2 regions of the Agrobacterium sp. 22-226-1 genome follow, and region 2 is predicted to be linked to the other one. Evidence: riboswitches for the same ligand, from Rfam matches in the RefSeq annotation. Region 2 holds a riboswitch; the other holds the start of a gene.
The links. A riboswitch is a leader RNA that binds a small molecule or an ion and turns the genes downstream of it on or off. The one in region 2 is predicted to bind cobalamin.

Region 1 (7,258 bases), on a different contig from region 2:
GGGCAGAAGGGACGCACCGTCGGGAAAACCCGCGCAGGCTTCCGCCCTATCCACAACGCCCCTGCCGGGCCGGTAAAAACCGGCTTTCGGCAGCGGCTCAGCTTCAATATCCGGCCATGCCTCGCCCCTTGCAAGAGCGGCGAGACCAAGGGCAAGCCGGTCCATATTCTCCTGCCCGCCCTCACGGAAGAAGGAGAGGACCGAGGCCAAAATCCGCCGATCGACGGTCGAGGCCGCTTCGAGTTTCTCGTCCCTTTCGCTGCACTCACCCGGCAAAAGCAGAAGCTTGATGCAGCGCCTGCGCGCAAGAATGGAAAGCTGATCGACGCCGTAACGCCAGCGTTCCGCACCGCCGAGAATCCGGATAAGAATAACCCTGGCATGTTCCGCCGTCTTTTCGATCCAGAGATCGACCGACATGGGATGTCGAAGCTCGGAGAGGTTGGCGGCTGACAGGGAGGGGAGCGCACTCTCTGTTCGCCGCCAGGCCTGTTCCAGCCCGGCCAGATCGCTTGCCGAAAAAGACAGTACCACCACATCCGACCGGGGCTGGTTGAGATCAACCGGCTCGATCAGGTCGTCCAGAGACGAGGATGTGGTGGCGAGAATATGCATAGGTCAGGCGGCCAGCATCTGTTCGATCTTTTCGCGGTTGATACCCTTTTCGCCGATGACGACGAGGCGGCTGCGGCGTTCCTCACCCGCAGCCCAGGGCCGGTCGTAATAATGGTTGACGCGGCTGCCCACAGCCTGCACCTGCAGGCGCATCGGCTTTGCGGAAACCTCGATGAAGCCCTTGATGCGCAGGACATTTTCCGCAGCCGCCGTCTCGGCGATACGGGCTGCCAGCGCTTCCGGGTCAGTCACGGCCGGCAGATCGATGACGAAGCTGTCGAAATCGTCATGCTCGTGGTCGAGTTCACCGTCATGGTGGGTACGGCGGTTTTCGATATCCTCTTCCACCGCAAGGCCAAGACCGATCAGCACGGCGGGGTCGATGGCGCCATTGGAGGCCACAACGATCTTTGCCGCCTTCGGCAGATGTTCGAGAACATGCGCCTTGGCCTTGTTGAGGCCGGCATCGTCAAGAAGATCGGCCTTGGTCAGCACGATAAGATCGGCGCAGGCGACCTGATCCTCGAAAACCTCTTCGACCGGGTCATCGTGATCGAGCGCCTCGTCATTGGCCCGCTGGGCGGCGAGCGCTTCCATGTCGTGCGCCACCTGCCCTTCGGCAAGGGCGGCGCCATCCACCACGGCCACGACGGCATCCACCGTCACGCGGCTCTTGATCGCCGGCCACTGGAAGGCCTGCACCAGCGGCTTCGGCAGGGCGAGGCCGGAGGTTTCGATGAGGATATGCTCCACCTTCGGCTGGCGGCTCAGAATCTGTTCGATGGCGGGCTGGAAATCATCCGCCACCGTGCAGCAGATGCAGCCATTGGCCAGTTCGACGATGTTTTCTTCCGGGCAGCTTTCAATACCGCAACCTTTGAGAATCTCGCCATCGATGCCGATATCGCCGAATTCGTTGACGATGATCGCCAGCCGCTTGCCGTCCAGCTTTTCGAGAAGGCCGCGCAGCAGCGTGGTTTTGCCAGCCCCCAGAAAGCCGGTGACGATGGTGCAGGGAACGCGGTCCAGAAGGGTGCTCATGATCTCTCCTCAGTAAAATCGAATGGGGGAATGCGCGCCACCAGGCCGCGCTTTAAGGGTTCGGGGCGACCGCGCCAGGGCATCAGGCCGTCGGGGGCGGCAGCCAGCAGCCGTGCACCGGTCAGCAAATCTTCCGCGTCACCGGTCGTCAGCCCGCCAAAAACATAGGACCAGCTATTGGCGCTGCGCAGCACGGCGCTAAGCCCGCGCTTGCAATTGGCGAGGCAGTTGACGGAACGAACGGTGACACCCGTTTCCTCCGCCTTTGCGATGACGGCATCGGCGAGACGCGAACCGGGGCGCGGTTCGGCATTGGGGTCGGCTTCATCACGACAGCTTCTGCAAACGAAAACGGTCACGCCGGACGCCGTTTCATCCTGCGTGTTTCCGCCTGCACATGAAGATGTCGCTGAAATATCCAAACCGTATCGTTTCCCGCGCCTTGCAAAAAATCTCTGGGGGTGCGGATGTCGAAAACGGCATGCGGACAGGCGCAAACCGGATGTTCGATCTAACCGACTGACCGGAGCACCCCGCCCGGCAGACGTTTTTCCTGAAACGGCAGGTCTCCTGGCTCGCGGCTTTACACCCTGACACCGCCTTCCCGAACCCGTTGAGGTGTCCAGTGGCTTTACGGTGCGGGCTTACCGCTTACAGTTGCGGGGGCAGCCACGGAATGACCCGGTAGTCGGGCTGGAACCGTGTTCCCTCTTAGCTTTTCCCGTTGCCGGGAAAAGACCGTCAGTCCGTTACCCTTAGGCTGAACAGGCGTGGGGGTCAATGCCGCGGCCCTGTGGCCCGCACATTGCCGGGTGCGGCAAATTGGGTATAGTCGCCGCTCCGAATGGCGGGGGCATCGGGTCCCGCGCCGCTGGATGAAAAGGAAAACGCGATGACACGCGACATCAGCGACAGCGAAGCCGAACGTCACCGGCAGAAAATGGTCAATCGCAAGACGGTGCAGGACGCCGAGGTTGCGGAAAAGACCATCGAAAAAGGTCTGCTGATGATCAATACCGGTCCCGGCAAGGGCAAATCCACCGCCGCTTTCGGCCTTGCCCTGCGCATGCTCGGCACCGGGCGGCGGGTGGGCGTCGTTCAATTCATCAAGGGTGCATGGTCGACGGGAGAACAGCAGGCGCTGACTTTGTTTGGCGACAGGGTCGTGTGGCGCACCATGGGCGAGGGGTTCACCTGGGACACGCAGGATTTGAAACGCGACGTCGCGGCGGCGGCAAAGGCCTGGGAAGAAGCCAAGGTCCTGATGGCGGATGAGACCATCGGCCTGCTGATCCTCGATGAGCTGAACATCGCGCTCCGCTACGATTACCTGCCGCTGGAAGAGGTGGTCGAAACGCTTTCCAGCCGCAGGCCCGATCTGCATGTCGTCGTTACCGGCCGCAACGCCAAGCAACCTCTCATCGACGCGGCCGATATGGTGACGGAAATGACCCTCGTGAAACATCACTTCAAGGCGGGCGTAAAGGCGCAGGCAGGGATAGAATTCTGATATGGCTGCACGCGTGCTGATGTTTCAGGGAACCGGCTCGGATGTCGGCAAATCGCTGATGGTGGCCGGCCTTGCCCGTGCCTTCGTCAGGCGCGGCCTGTCCGTCATGCCGTTCAAACCGCAGAACATGTCGAACAATGCGGCGGTCACCGCCGATGGCGGCGAGATTGGCCGCGCGCAGGCGCTGCAGGCTCGGGCGGCGGGCGTACCGCTTTCCGTGCATATGAACCCGGTGCTCCTGAAGCCACAGAGCGAGACCGGCGCACAGGTGGTGGTGCAGGGCAAGATCGCCGGCAATGCCAAAGCGGCCGATTATCAGCAGATGAAGGCCGGGCTGATGCCGCGTGTGCTGGAAAGCTTCGACCGCCTGAAACAACAGGCCGATCTGGTGCTGGTGGAAGGGGCCGGCAGCGCCTCGGAAATCAACCTGCGTGCCAATGACATCGCCAATATGGGTTTTGCCAGAGCTGCGGACGCGCCTGTGATCCTGATCGGCGATATCGACCGGGGCGGCGTCATCGCCAGCCTCGTCGGCACCAAAGCCGTGCTCGAAGCTGAAGACGCGGCGATGATCGAAGGTTTCATCGTCAATCGCTTTCGCGGCGATCCGGCCCTGTTTTCGGACGGCATGCGGATAATTGCTGAAAAAACCGGCTGGGCCTCCATCGGGCTTCTGCCGCATTTTGCCGACGCCGCACAATTGCCTGCAGAGGATGCTCTCGGGCTTTCCGGCCCCGCTGAGCGGAAACCTGACGCGAAAATCCGTATCGCCGTGCCGATCCTGCCGCATATTTCCAATTTCGATGATCTCGATCCACTGGACATGGAACCGGATATCGAACTGATCCGCGTGCGGGCGGGCGAAACCATTCCAGCCGATTGCCGGCTGATCCTGCTGTGTGGCTCAAAATCCACTATCGCCGACCTCGCCGTTCTGAAAAATGCCGGTCTGGACATTGATATCAAGGCACATGTGAGACGCGGCGGCCATGTTCTGGGCCTCTGCGGCGGATACCAGATGCTTGGAAAAACCGTTGCCGATCCTGACGGCATCGAAGGACCGCCGGCGACGGTCGAGGGAATGGGCCTGCTGGATGTCGACACGGTTCTGACAGGCGACAAGCGGCTGATTTCCGTTCACGGCACAAGTTTCGACGGAATTGATTTATCCGGCTATGAAATGCATGTCGGCGAAACCACGAGCGGAACCGACAGCCTGCCGTTTTCGAAAATCGATGGGCATGAAGACGGCGCTGTGTCGCCTGACGGCCGCATCTTCGGCACCTATATTCACGGCCTGTTTTCGGACGACCGCCAACGCGGCGCGTGGCTTGAGCGGCTTGGCGGACAGAACACGGAACTGAACTACGATGCGCAGGTGGACGCCGTTCTTGATCGCCTCGCGGCGCATATGGAACAGCACCTCGATCTCGACCGTCTGCTTGCTATAGCGCGATAAGGATCGCCAGAAGTCCCAGCAGGCCGATCAACAACAGGTCGGCAACCCGTGTGAGCCGCAGTGCCCTGCGAATATCGCCGGCGACCAGCGCCGCCCTGCCGCCTTCGCCCATGAAACGCGCCTCGATCATCTGTCCGCCATAGGAGCGCGGCCCTGCGAGCGCAAAGCCGAGAGCGCCGGCCAGCGCCGCCTCCGGCCAGCCGGCATTGGGGGAACGATGATGATGGGCATCGCGACGTATCGCGGCCATGGCCCCGCTAGGTGATGCGCCCTTAACAAAAAACGCCGCGATAACGAAAAGACCGCCGCTCAGCCGGGAGGCCGGCAGATTGACCAGATCGTCCAGCCGGGCGGAGGCCCAGCCGAAAGCCTCATGGCGGGGTGAGCGATGGCCGATCATGCTGTCGGCCGTATTGATCGCCTTGTAAACCGCACCGCCCGGCAGGCCCAGAAGACCGAGCCAGAAGGCGGGCGCGACGATGCCGTCGGAAAAATTCTCGGCCAGACTTTCGATGGCCGCCCGGCAGATCGCCGCCTCGTCCAGCTTTTGCGGATCGCGCCCGACGATCATCGACACCGCCTTGCGGCCGCCTTCCACACCCTCGCGCTCCAGCGCAGTGGCGACAGCCTCCACATGCTGTTCGAGACTTTTCTGCGCCGGCAACGAAGCGCCAAGCACGGCGACCAGCAAAAGGCCGAAGGGCAGGAAGAGGAGAACGGACTGCACTAACCATGCAACAAGCAGCGTCAGCCCGACGAAAACGACGAGAGCCGCCACGCCGGCCCCCTTGCGCTGTGAAAATGACGCACTCTGCCGGTTCCATTTTTTATCCAGCAGCGCGATAAGCGAACCGATCCAGGTGACGGGGTGGCCGATGCGTTTGAACAGCCAGTCCGGATAGCCGGTCAGACGTTCGATCACGAGCGACAGGAAAGCGAGAGCAAAAAACATGGTCGAAACAGTACCAGAAAAGGCGAAGGCTGCGATCCGTCACGGCGGCAATCTCGGCAGGGCGCGTCTGATGTTTCCTGAAGCGCCGGAACCATGGATCGACCTTTCGACCGGGATCAATCCGCACTCCTACCCGCATTCGCCGATCCCTGCCAGCGCATTCGCGCGCCTGCCGGAACCGGACGCCGCCGAAGAATTGAAACATCTGGCCGCAACCCATTTCGGTGCGCCCTCCGCCCGGCATGTGGCGCTTTCTCCCGGCACCCAGATGCTGATGCCATTGCTGGCCCAGATCGCTATCGCCCGCGGGGCCAAGAGCGGCGCCGTGCTTTCACCCGCCTACGCGGAACATGCCCGGACCGCACACTTGGCCGGACTGGCTGTGACCGAGGTGGTAAACATCAACGCGCTGTCGGCTCATGACTATGCCGTGGTGGTCAATCCCAATAATCCCGATGGCCGCATCACGGATCGCGCCGCATTGTTGTCGCTGGCCGAAGCCATGCGCCGCAAGGGTGGTCTGTTCGTCGTGGACGAAGCCTTCATCGAGACGGGGCTTGCCGAAAGCCTCGCAAATGCCGCCGATCAGAATGCGCTGGTGGTCCTGCGCTCCTTCGGCAAGTTTTACGGCATGGCGGGCGTTCGGCTGGGTTTCGCGATTGCGCATCCGGATATCGCTGCTGAACTGGAGGCAAGGCTCGGCCCCTGGGCGGTTTCCGGCCCGGCGCTGCATATCGCGATGCAGGCTCTGGCGGACGGGGAATGGCAATCATCCATGCGTCTGCACCTTGCCGAAGATGCCCGGCGCATGAATGCCATGCTGGAGAAAGCGGGACTGGCAATTGCCGGCGGCACATCGCTGTTTACTCTGGTGCGGGCTCCCCGCGCCGCAGACCTGTTCAGCCATCTTGGCCGGCACGGCATTCTGGTCCGCATTTTTGATGAAAGGCCGAACGACATGCGTTTCGGCCTTCCCGGTAGCGAAACGGAGTGGCAGCGGCTCAAGGAGGCGCTGTCATCCTTTGACTATTCCTCGAAAGTGTAGGTCTCAATCGACTCCGGCTTCATTTCGATGGAGAAGCCCGGCAGTTTCGGCGGCATGTAAGCGGCATTTCTGATATCGCAGGGTTCGATGAAGTGCTCATGCAGGTGGTCGACATATTCGATCACGCGGCCTTCCTTCGTGCCCGACACCACCAGATAGTCGATCATCGACAGATGCTGCACATATTCGCAAAGGCCGACGCCGCCGGCATGCGGCCAAACCGGCAGATTGTATTTGGCGGCGATCAGCAGCACCGCCAGCACCTCGTTCAAACCACCCATGCGGCAGCTGTCGATCTGCACCACATCGATGGCGCCCTCGGCGATGAACTGCTTGAACATGATGCGGTTCTGGCACATTTCACCGGTCGCCACCTTAACGGACCCGATGGCCGCACGGATCTTGCGATGACCGGCAATGTCGTCCGGGCTGGTCGGCTCCTCGATGAAGAATGGCTTGGCGAAGGCGAGCTTCTTCACCCAGTCGATTGCCTGATCCACTTCCCATACCTGGTTGGCATCGATCATGAGGTAACGGTCAGGACCGATCACCTCGCGGGCAATCGTGAGACGGCGAATGTCGTCTTCCAGATCGCGGCCGACCTTCATCTTTACATGGTTGAATCCGGCGTCGATG
Region 2 (7,258 bases):
CTGGATACCAGGCTGCTCGGCATGGTCGGCGCGCTTCTTCTGATCTGGATCGGATTTCATATCCTGTCCGGCGGGCTGTTCCTGACGCCGCGAAACCTCTGGAACCTCTCCGTGCAGACCGCGTCCGTGGCCGTCATGGCGACCGGCATGGTGCTCGTCATCGTCACCCGCAACATCGACCTTTCGGTCGGGTCGATCCTCGGTTTTTCCGGCATGATCATGGGTGTCATGCAGGCCGAAATCCTGCCGCAGATCCTCGGCTTCGAACATTGGGCCACATGGATCGTCACACTTATGGTCGGCATTTTCGTTGGCGGCGCCATCGGCATGTTGCAGGGCTCCATCATCGCCTTCCTGAACGTGCCGTCCTTCATCGTCACGCTCGGCGGTCTGCTCGTCTGGCGCGGCGGCACCTGGTTCATCACCAGCGGCCGCACCGTGGCGCCGATGGATTCCACCTTCCGCCTGATGGGCGGCGGCACCAGCGGTTCGATTGGTGCGACATGGAGCTGGATCGCCGCCGTCGTCGCCTGCGTCGCCATCATTGCGGCCATCCTGAATTCCCGCCATCAGCGCCGCCGTTTCGGCTTTCCGTTGCGGCCCGTCTGGGCGGAATATTTTCTGGCCGCGCTCGGCTGCCTTGTCGTCATCGGTTTCGTGGCGGTGGTCAACAGCTATCCATGGCCGGTCAACATCGCCCGCAACTATGCCGATGCCAATGGCATCGCCTGGCCTGAAGGCGGTCTGTTCATTTCGCATGGCATCGCCATTCCGGTGCTGATGGCGCTCGCCGTGGGTGCGGTCATGACCTTCATCGCCACACGGCTGCGCTTCGGACGTTATGTCTTCGCCATCGGTGGCAATCCGGAAGCGGCCGAACTCGCCGGCATCAAGACCCGCTGGGTGACGGTGAAAATCTTCACGCTGATGGGCGTTCTGTGCGCCATCGCGGCGGCCATCTCGACCGCCCGCCTCAATGCCGCCACCAATGCCCAGGGCGAGCTGGACGAGCTTTACACCATCGCGGCGGCCGTCATCGGCGGCACCTCGCTTGCCGGTGGTGTCGGAACCATAGCGGGCGCGATGCTCGGCGCGCTCGTCATGCAGTCGCTGCAATCCGGCATGGTGCTGGTGGGCATCGATACGCCCTTCCAGCGCATCGTCGTCGGTGTGGTTCTGGTCGTCGCCGTCTGGCTCGACACCATCTACCGCGCCCGCGCCAAGTAAGAACCGAGGAGAACTCCTATGACGGACCAAGTCACGCCCCTCGTGGAAATGCGCAATATTTCCATTTCCTTTGGCGGTATCCATGCGGTGGAAAACGCCTCTGTCGATCTTTTCCCCGGTGAGGTGGTCGCCCTTCTCGGCCACAACGGCGCGGGCAAATCGACCCTTATCAAAATCCTCTCCGGCGCCTATCGGCGCGATGGCGGCGATATTCTCATCAACGGCGAGGATGCGGATATCCGCAATCCGCGCGACGCCAAGAAATACGGCATCGAAACCATCTACCAGACGCTGGCCGTGGCCGACAATGTCGATGCGGCCGCCAATCTTTATCTCGGCCGCGAGCTGAAGACGAAATGGGGCACGCTTGACGATGTCGCCATGGAAGCCTCGGCCCGCGAGGTCATGGGGCGTCTCAACCCCAATTTCCGGCGGTTCAAGGAACCGGTGAAGGCGCTTTCGGGCGGCCAGCGGCAATCCGTCGCCATCGCCCGCGCCATTCTGTTCGATGCCCGCATCCTCATCATGGACGAGCCGACGGCAGCACTCGGACCGCAGGAAACGGCGCAGGTGGGCGATCTCGTCAAGGAGCTGAAACGGCAGGGCATCGGCATCTTCCTCATCAGCCACGATATTCACGACGTCTTCGATCTGGCCGACCGGGTCTTCGTGATGAAGAACGGCAAGGTGGTGGGCCATGCCCGCACGCAGGATGTCACCAAGGACGAGGTGCTTGGCATGATCATTCTGGGCAAAGTGCCGGCCGGTGCGGTGCCGGGGCCGGGTGCGGTCGCGCTCTGAACTCAATGAAATAAAGATATAAAGATTTCTTTATGTCTATTGACATCGTGACGCCCGTGGTGAGAAATGCGGGTGTCATGGTTCTCCGGGCTTGTTTGTTCGATCCCGGAGCTAAGAGGGAATCCGGTGCGCCGACGATCGGCAAGACCGGAGCTGCCCCCGCAACTGTAAGCGGCGAGCCTTTGTCCAAAACGTCACTGGGGTAAACCCCGGGAAGACGGACAAAGGCGACGACCCGTAAGCCAGGAGACCTGCCAGGACAAAATAACGTCCACGGGCGGGGTGTCCCGGTGGTTGCTGCAATGGTCCGGCACAGGCCGGGCCTGCACGCGTCCGCTTTACCCATGCCCCCACAACCAAATGGGGTATGACAATGCCAAACAAGACAATTCCAGTCGCATCGCTCGGTTTTCCGAGGATCGGACGCCATCGCGAACTGAAGTTCGCGCTTGAAGGCTTCTGGTCCGGCAAGATTTCCGAGACGGAGCTGCGCGAAACCGCCACCCGGCTGCGCGCCGAAAACTGGGCGCTTCAGCGTGAGAAGGGGATCACCCACATCCCCTCCAACGATTTTTCCTTCTATGATCATGTCCTCGATACGGCCGTGATGGTGGGCGCCATTCCATCCCTCTACGGATGGACGGACGGAGAGGTTCCCCTGTCGACCTATTTCGCCACGGCGCGCGGCAGCCAAAGCGAAGGCCATGCAGGTTGCGACCATGCGCATGAAGGACATTCCCATCACGCACAGGGTGTTCCGGCGCTGGAAATGACCAAATGGTTCGACACCAACTATCACTACATGGTGCCGGAGGTTTCAGAGGATCAGCATTTCGTGCTCACCTCGCAAAAGCCGGTCGACCACTTCCTTGAGGCGAAGGCGCTCGGCATTCACACGCGCCCGGTCATTCTCGGCCCGGTCACGTTCCTGAAGCTTGCCAAGGCGCGCGAGGCAGCCTTCAAGCCTCTCGATCTGCTGGCAAGGTTGCTGCCCGTCTATGAAGAGCTGCTGCGACGCCTGCGCGCGGTCGGTGCGGACTGGGTGCAGATCGACGAGCCGGTCGCCGTGCTCGATCTTTCCAAGGGGGAGCGTCACGCGCTGGCTATAGCCTATCGGGCTTTGTCGAAGGCCGCGCCGGATCTGAAAATCCTGCTCGCCACCTATTTCGGTGGGCCTGAGGACAATCTCGAAGTCGTCGCATCGCTTCCGGTCACCGGCCTTCATATCGATCTGGTGCGAGCGCCCGATGCACTGGAGACGGCGTTGAAGGCGTTGCCGGAAAATCGCGTCCTGTCGCTGGGTGTCATCGACGGCCGCAACATCTGGCGCGCTGATCTCGCTGCAATCATTACCCGATTGGAACCGGTGATCGCGGCACGCGGTGCGGCGGCGTTTCAGATCGCGCCGTCCTGCTCGCTGCTGCATGTCCCGGTCGATCTCGAACTGGAAACCGGCCTCGATGCCGATCTCAAAAGCTGGCTTTCCTTCGCCACCCAGAAGCTCGGCGAACTTGCCACGCTCGGCAGGGCTCTCGGTGAGGGCAAGGCTGCTGTCGCGACGGAACTGGAGGCTGCCTCCAAGGCGGTTGCCGCGCGTGCATCCTCGCCGAAGGTAACGGACGTCGCCGTGCAGAAGCGTATTGCGACGATTGGCGAGGCCGACAGGAAGCGGGTGAGCCCGTTTGCCGAGCGGCAGAAAGTGCAATCGCAGGCCATTGCGCTGCCGCTTTTCCCGACGACGACCATCGGCTCCTTCCCGCAGACGACGGAGGTGCGCAAGGCCAGATCGGCACATTCCAAGGGCGCGCTGACGGATGCGCAATATGAAAAATTCCTGCAGAAGGAAACCGAAGCGACCATTCGCTGGCAGGAGGAAATCGGTCTCGACGTTCTCGTGCACGGCGAGTTCGAGCGCAATGACATGGTGCAATATTTCGGCGAACAGCTTTCCGGTTTCGCTTTCACCCAGCATGCATGGGTGCAGAGTTACGGCTCGCGTTATGTGCGCCCGCCCATCATTTTCGGCGATGTGTCGCGCCCAAAAGCGATGACGGTTCGCTGGTGGGAATATTCCCAGTCGCTCACCGACAAACCCGTCAAGGGCATGCTGACCGGGCCGGTGACGATCCTCAACTGGTCCTTCGTCCGCGACGATATCGCCAGAAGCCTGACATGCCGCCAGATCGCGCTCGCCATCCGCGATGAGGTCAATGATCTCGAAGCAGCCGGTGCGCAGATGATCCAGATCGATGAGGCAGCTCTTCGTGAAGGACTGCCGCTTCGGCACCGGGACTGGCAGGATTATCTCGGCTGGGCGGTGGAATGCTTCCGCATTTGCTCCAGCGGTGTGGGCGACCGCACACAGGTTCACACCCATATGTGCTATTCCGAATTCAACCAGATCATCGATGCCATTGCTGCCATGGACGCCGACGTGATCTCCATCGAGACCTCGCGTTCGAAGATGGAACTGCTGGATGCGTTTCGGACCTACAAATACCCGAACCAGATCGGTCCCGGCGTTTACGACATCCATTCGCCCCGTGTGCCGGCGGTTGGAGAAATGGTCGATCTTCTGGCGCTGGCGCGAGAGCGGCTTGACGACCGGCAGCTCTGGATCAATCCGGATTGCGGCCTGAAGACGCGTAAATGGGAAGAGGTCAGGCCGGCACTGGTCAACATGGTCGCCGCCGCTGCCGAGCTTCGCCGTGCGGTGCTCTGATATGAATGGAGGCCCGGCGAGAACCGGGCCTCCATCATGGCTTCCGCCGGGAAAATGTGGGGGAGGGCATATGAAAGCCTCTCCGGGAGGATGGAGCCAGCCGGACAGGCAGATGAACGTTTCCGGGCCTACGACTGGAGATCGGTGTGGAAACGCTCAATCCCGGCGGATTTACGCCGTTGCGAAAGCGCTCAATGCAGATCGGCCTGAGCGAAGGCGCCGACATTCAGCTCTGCGCTTACCGGCGGCAGACCCTGCTGATTGATGTCCTGGGCCAGCGACAACAATGCCATTTCCAGGAAATAGGTCGACATGCCCAGTTCCAGAGATTTCGAGCGCTGGCAAAGATAGGAAACCATCCGCCCGAGCGCCAGAATCTCGTCTGCATTGTCCTGTTCAAGTATAGCTGTGGTAGACGCCGCCATGATTCCCTCTCGACAGTCGACAGTATGAAAACGCGATAATGTTGCGTTGTTCATTTTCGACCACATCGAGCGTCACGCGAGCGTCACACCTGCGTCAATCGTCGTTTTTGTCCGCCGGCGCGGCGGCATTTTCCGCCGCTTCAGTGGCGGCGAGCGATGTCACGAGAGCGACGATGCTTCTGCGCACAGCGGCGCTCTTGATGCGCGAAAAGGCCTGGTTGAGCGAAAAGCCTTCATTCGAGGCCACGAAGGTCTGCATGGCATTGATCGTGCCAAGGGCCGGATTGGCCGGGTCGCCATCGGGCGTGGCATTGGCGAACAGGGAGCTGACCTCAACGCCGAGAATCGACGCAATGGCCTGCAGACGGGACGCGCCGACACGATTGGCGCCCTTTTCATACTTCTGGACCTGCTGGAAGGTGATGCCCAATCGCCCGGCCAGCGCACTCTGGCTCATGCCGAGCGACTTGCGGCGCATTCTGATTTGTGCGCCGACATGGACGTCGATCGGGCTGGGTAGTTTGGCGTGCATTACAAATTCCTCCGGTTGAGGTTCTTAAATCCGATGATTATCAATTAATATTGTTGAAGGTATACATTCAACACAATTTCCACGGGTATTATGACGCTTTATTGACGAAATTGCACGATTTTTCGTTCATAATCGCGTGTATGGGCCGCGATTTATTATTTTTGTTGCACAACGCAACGCACCGTTGCGGCTGGAAAGATGGCTCCATCCGGCCACGCCGATGGTCCGAAAGCCGATTCTGTCCCAAATTTCTCGGTTCATTGCATCGAATTCCTCAAGCGACTCGGTATCGCCGAAATGCGGAATCCAGACGAATGGCCGTTTCTGACCGGAACGTATGACATTTTCAAGAATGACATTGTTGTAAAGTCTGGGCAGGCATTTGTTGGTGTCGATGGCCGGCGAAAGCGGGATGGGATTTCGTTCTATCGCAAAGCCCTGCCGAGCGAGCCAAAGTGCCGAGGCGTCCAGTTTTCTTTTCAGCTCGGTCGTGGCGCGGGCATTGCATCCGCCATGCGCGACAGGGTCGGCAACGAGCAATAGCGGCCGGCCGCTGCTTCTCAGACCGGTGACGGAAACGAACTGGTCAACGTGGAAGCCGCATTGGTGCATTTTTTTGCCGGCAATCTCCGCTCCGCAAGTTTCCATCGCGGAAAAATCGGAGGAGACCGGGATTTTGCCGAAATCTTCCGGCCGATATCCGAAACTGAAGATGTTTCTGCCGTCGAGAGCCTGAATTTTTTGCCACCGCTGCGAAGGGATGGCCGCATTCCTTCCGATCCCCCTGTCATCCTGCAGGCTGGAATGGCCCACCAGCCGAAAATCCGGGCCGACAAGCTGGTTGCCCCCCGCCAAGGCGACATCCGAATGCGTGGTTGCCGCTCCCAGATATTCGGCCAGGCTGACACCGATGGCCTTCTCCGCCACCAGGACGAATTCCGCCGCAGCATCAACCGCACGCACATGGAGTATGTCCTGTATCCATGGATGCGAAATGCCGTCGTTTCCGGCAAGGGGTATCAGCTCGGTGCCGCAGGGGGTTAGCAGGCTGCCGAGCCAGTCTCGTGCTGACCCGAGACGGGCTCGATCGGTCACGATAACGGCGGTGATATCTGCAGGCAGGGCCGAGAGCAGGTTTCCAATTGGAACGAGCGGTGAAACAGTGTCAGCGGCCCTGTTTTCCGCAAAAAAAGAGGCGGGTAGTGCGAGCGCAATCGTGCGGATCAGCCCGCCGCAATCGGGCATCAGAGCCAGGGGCTGGATGGCGCTCAAGACGTTTTGTCCCCTGCCGCCCGCCTTGCCGCCAATTGCTGGAAAAACATCGTATTCTGGAGTTTCCATGATGGCGGCGGTGGGGATGGCAACGTTTCGCCGGCGAGCGTTGCCAGAAGCCTGGCCGCATCGTTTCTTTTGGCGGAAACAGCATTGGCCCCGAGCAGATTCGCTGTCGCGGAACCGAGGCCCGCTTCCGCGGCGATGGTGCGCCATGTCCTGCGGGTAAAATGCAGATTGTTTGCTGCGCGGGTGAGTGCGTCATATTCCTCTGGAGCG

Region 1: another riboswitch for cobalamin. It lies ahead of ACQZ5K_RS11505 (DUF1636 family protein); the one in region 2 lies ahead of metE (5-methyltetrahydropteroyltriglutamate--homocysteine S-methyltransferase).

Annotation. Positions count from the first base shown of each region.
Region 1 is NZ_JBNWCP010000005.1:289,198-296,455, forward strand. Features, by position in the region: gene cobN (cobaltochelatase subunit CobN) at 1-615, opposite strand, end outside; gene cobW (cobalamin biosynthesis protein CobW) at 619-1,656, opposite strand; gene ACQZ5K_RS11505 (DUF1636 family protein) at 1,653-2,078, opposite strand; cobalamin riboswitch at 2,200-2,414, opposite strand; gene cobO (cob(I)yrinic acid a,c-diamide adenosyltransferase) at 2,549-3,166, shown strand; gene ACQZ5K_RS11515 (cobyric acid synthase) at 3,168-4,625, shown strand; gene cbiB (adenosylcobinamide-phosphate synthase CbiB) at 4,612-5,577, opposite strand; gene cobD (threonine-phosphate decarboxylase CobD) at 5,576-6,622, shown strand; gene ACQZ5K_RS11530 (L-fuconate dehydratase) at 6,604-7,258, opposite strand, start outside.
Region 2 is NZ_JBNWCP010000006.1:37,202-44,459, reverse strand. Features, by position in the region: gene ACQZ5K_RS12110 (sugar ABC transporter permease) at 1-1,227, shown strand, start outside; gene ACQZ5K_RS12105 (ATP-binding cassette domain-containing protein) at 1,246-2,028, shown strand; cobalamin riboswitch at 2,090-2,301, shown strand; gene metE (5-methyltetrahydropteroyltriglutamate--homocysteine S-methyltransferase) at 2,402-4,750, shown strand; gene ACQZ5K_RS12095 (hypothetical protein) at 4,942-5,175, opposite strand; gene ACQZ5K_RS12090 (helix-turn-helix domain-containing protein) at 5,270-5,707, opposite strand; gene ACQZ5K_RS12085 (hypothetical protein) at 5,834-6,979, opposite strand; gene ACQZ5K_RS12080 (TfuA-like protein) at 6,976-7,258, opposite strand, start outside.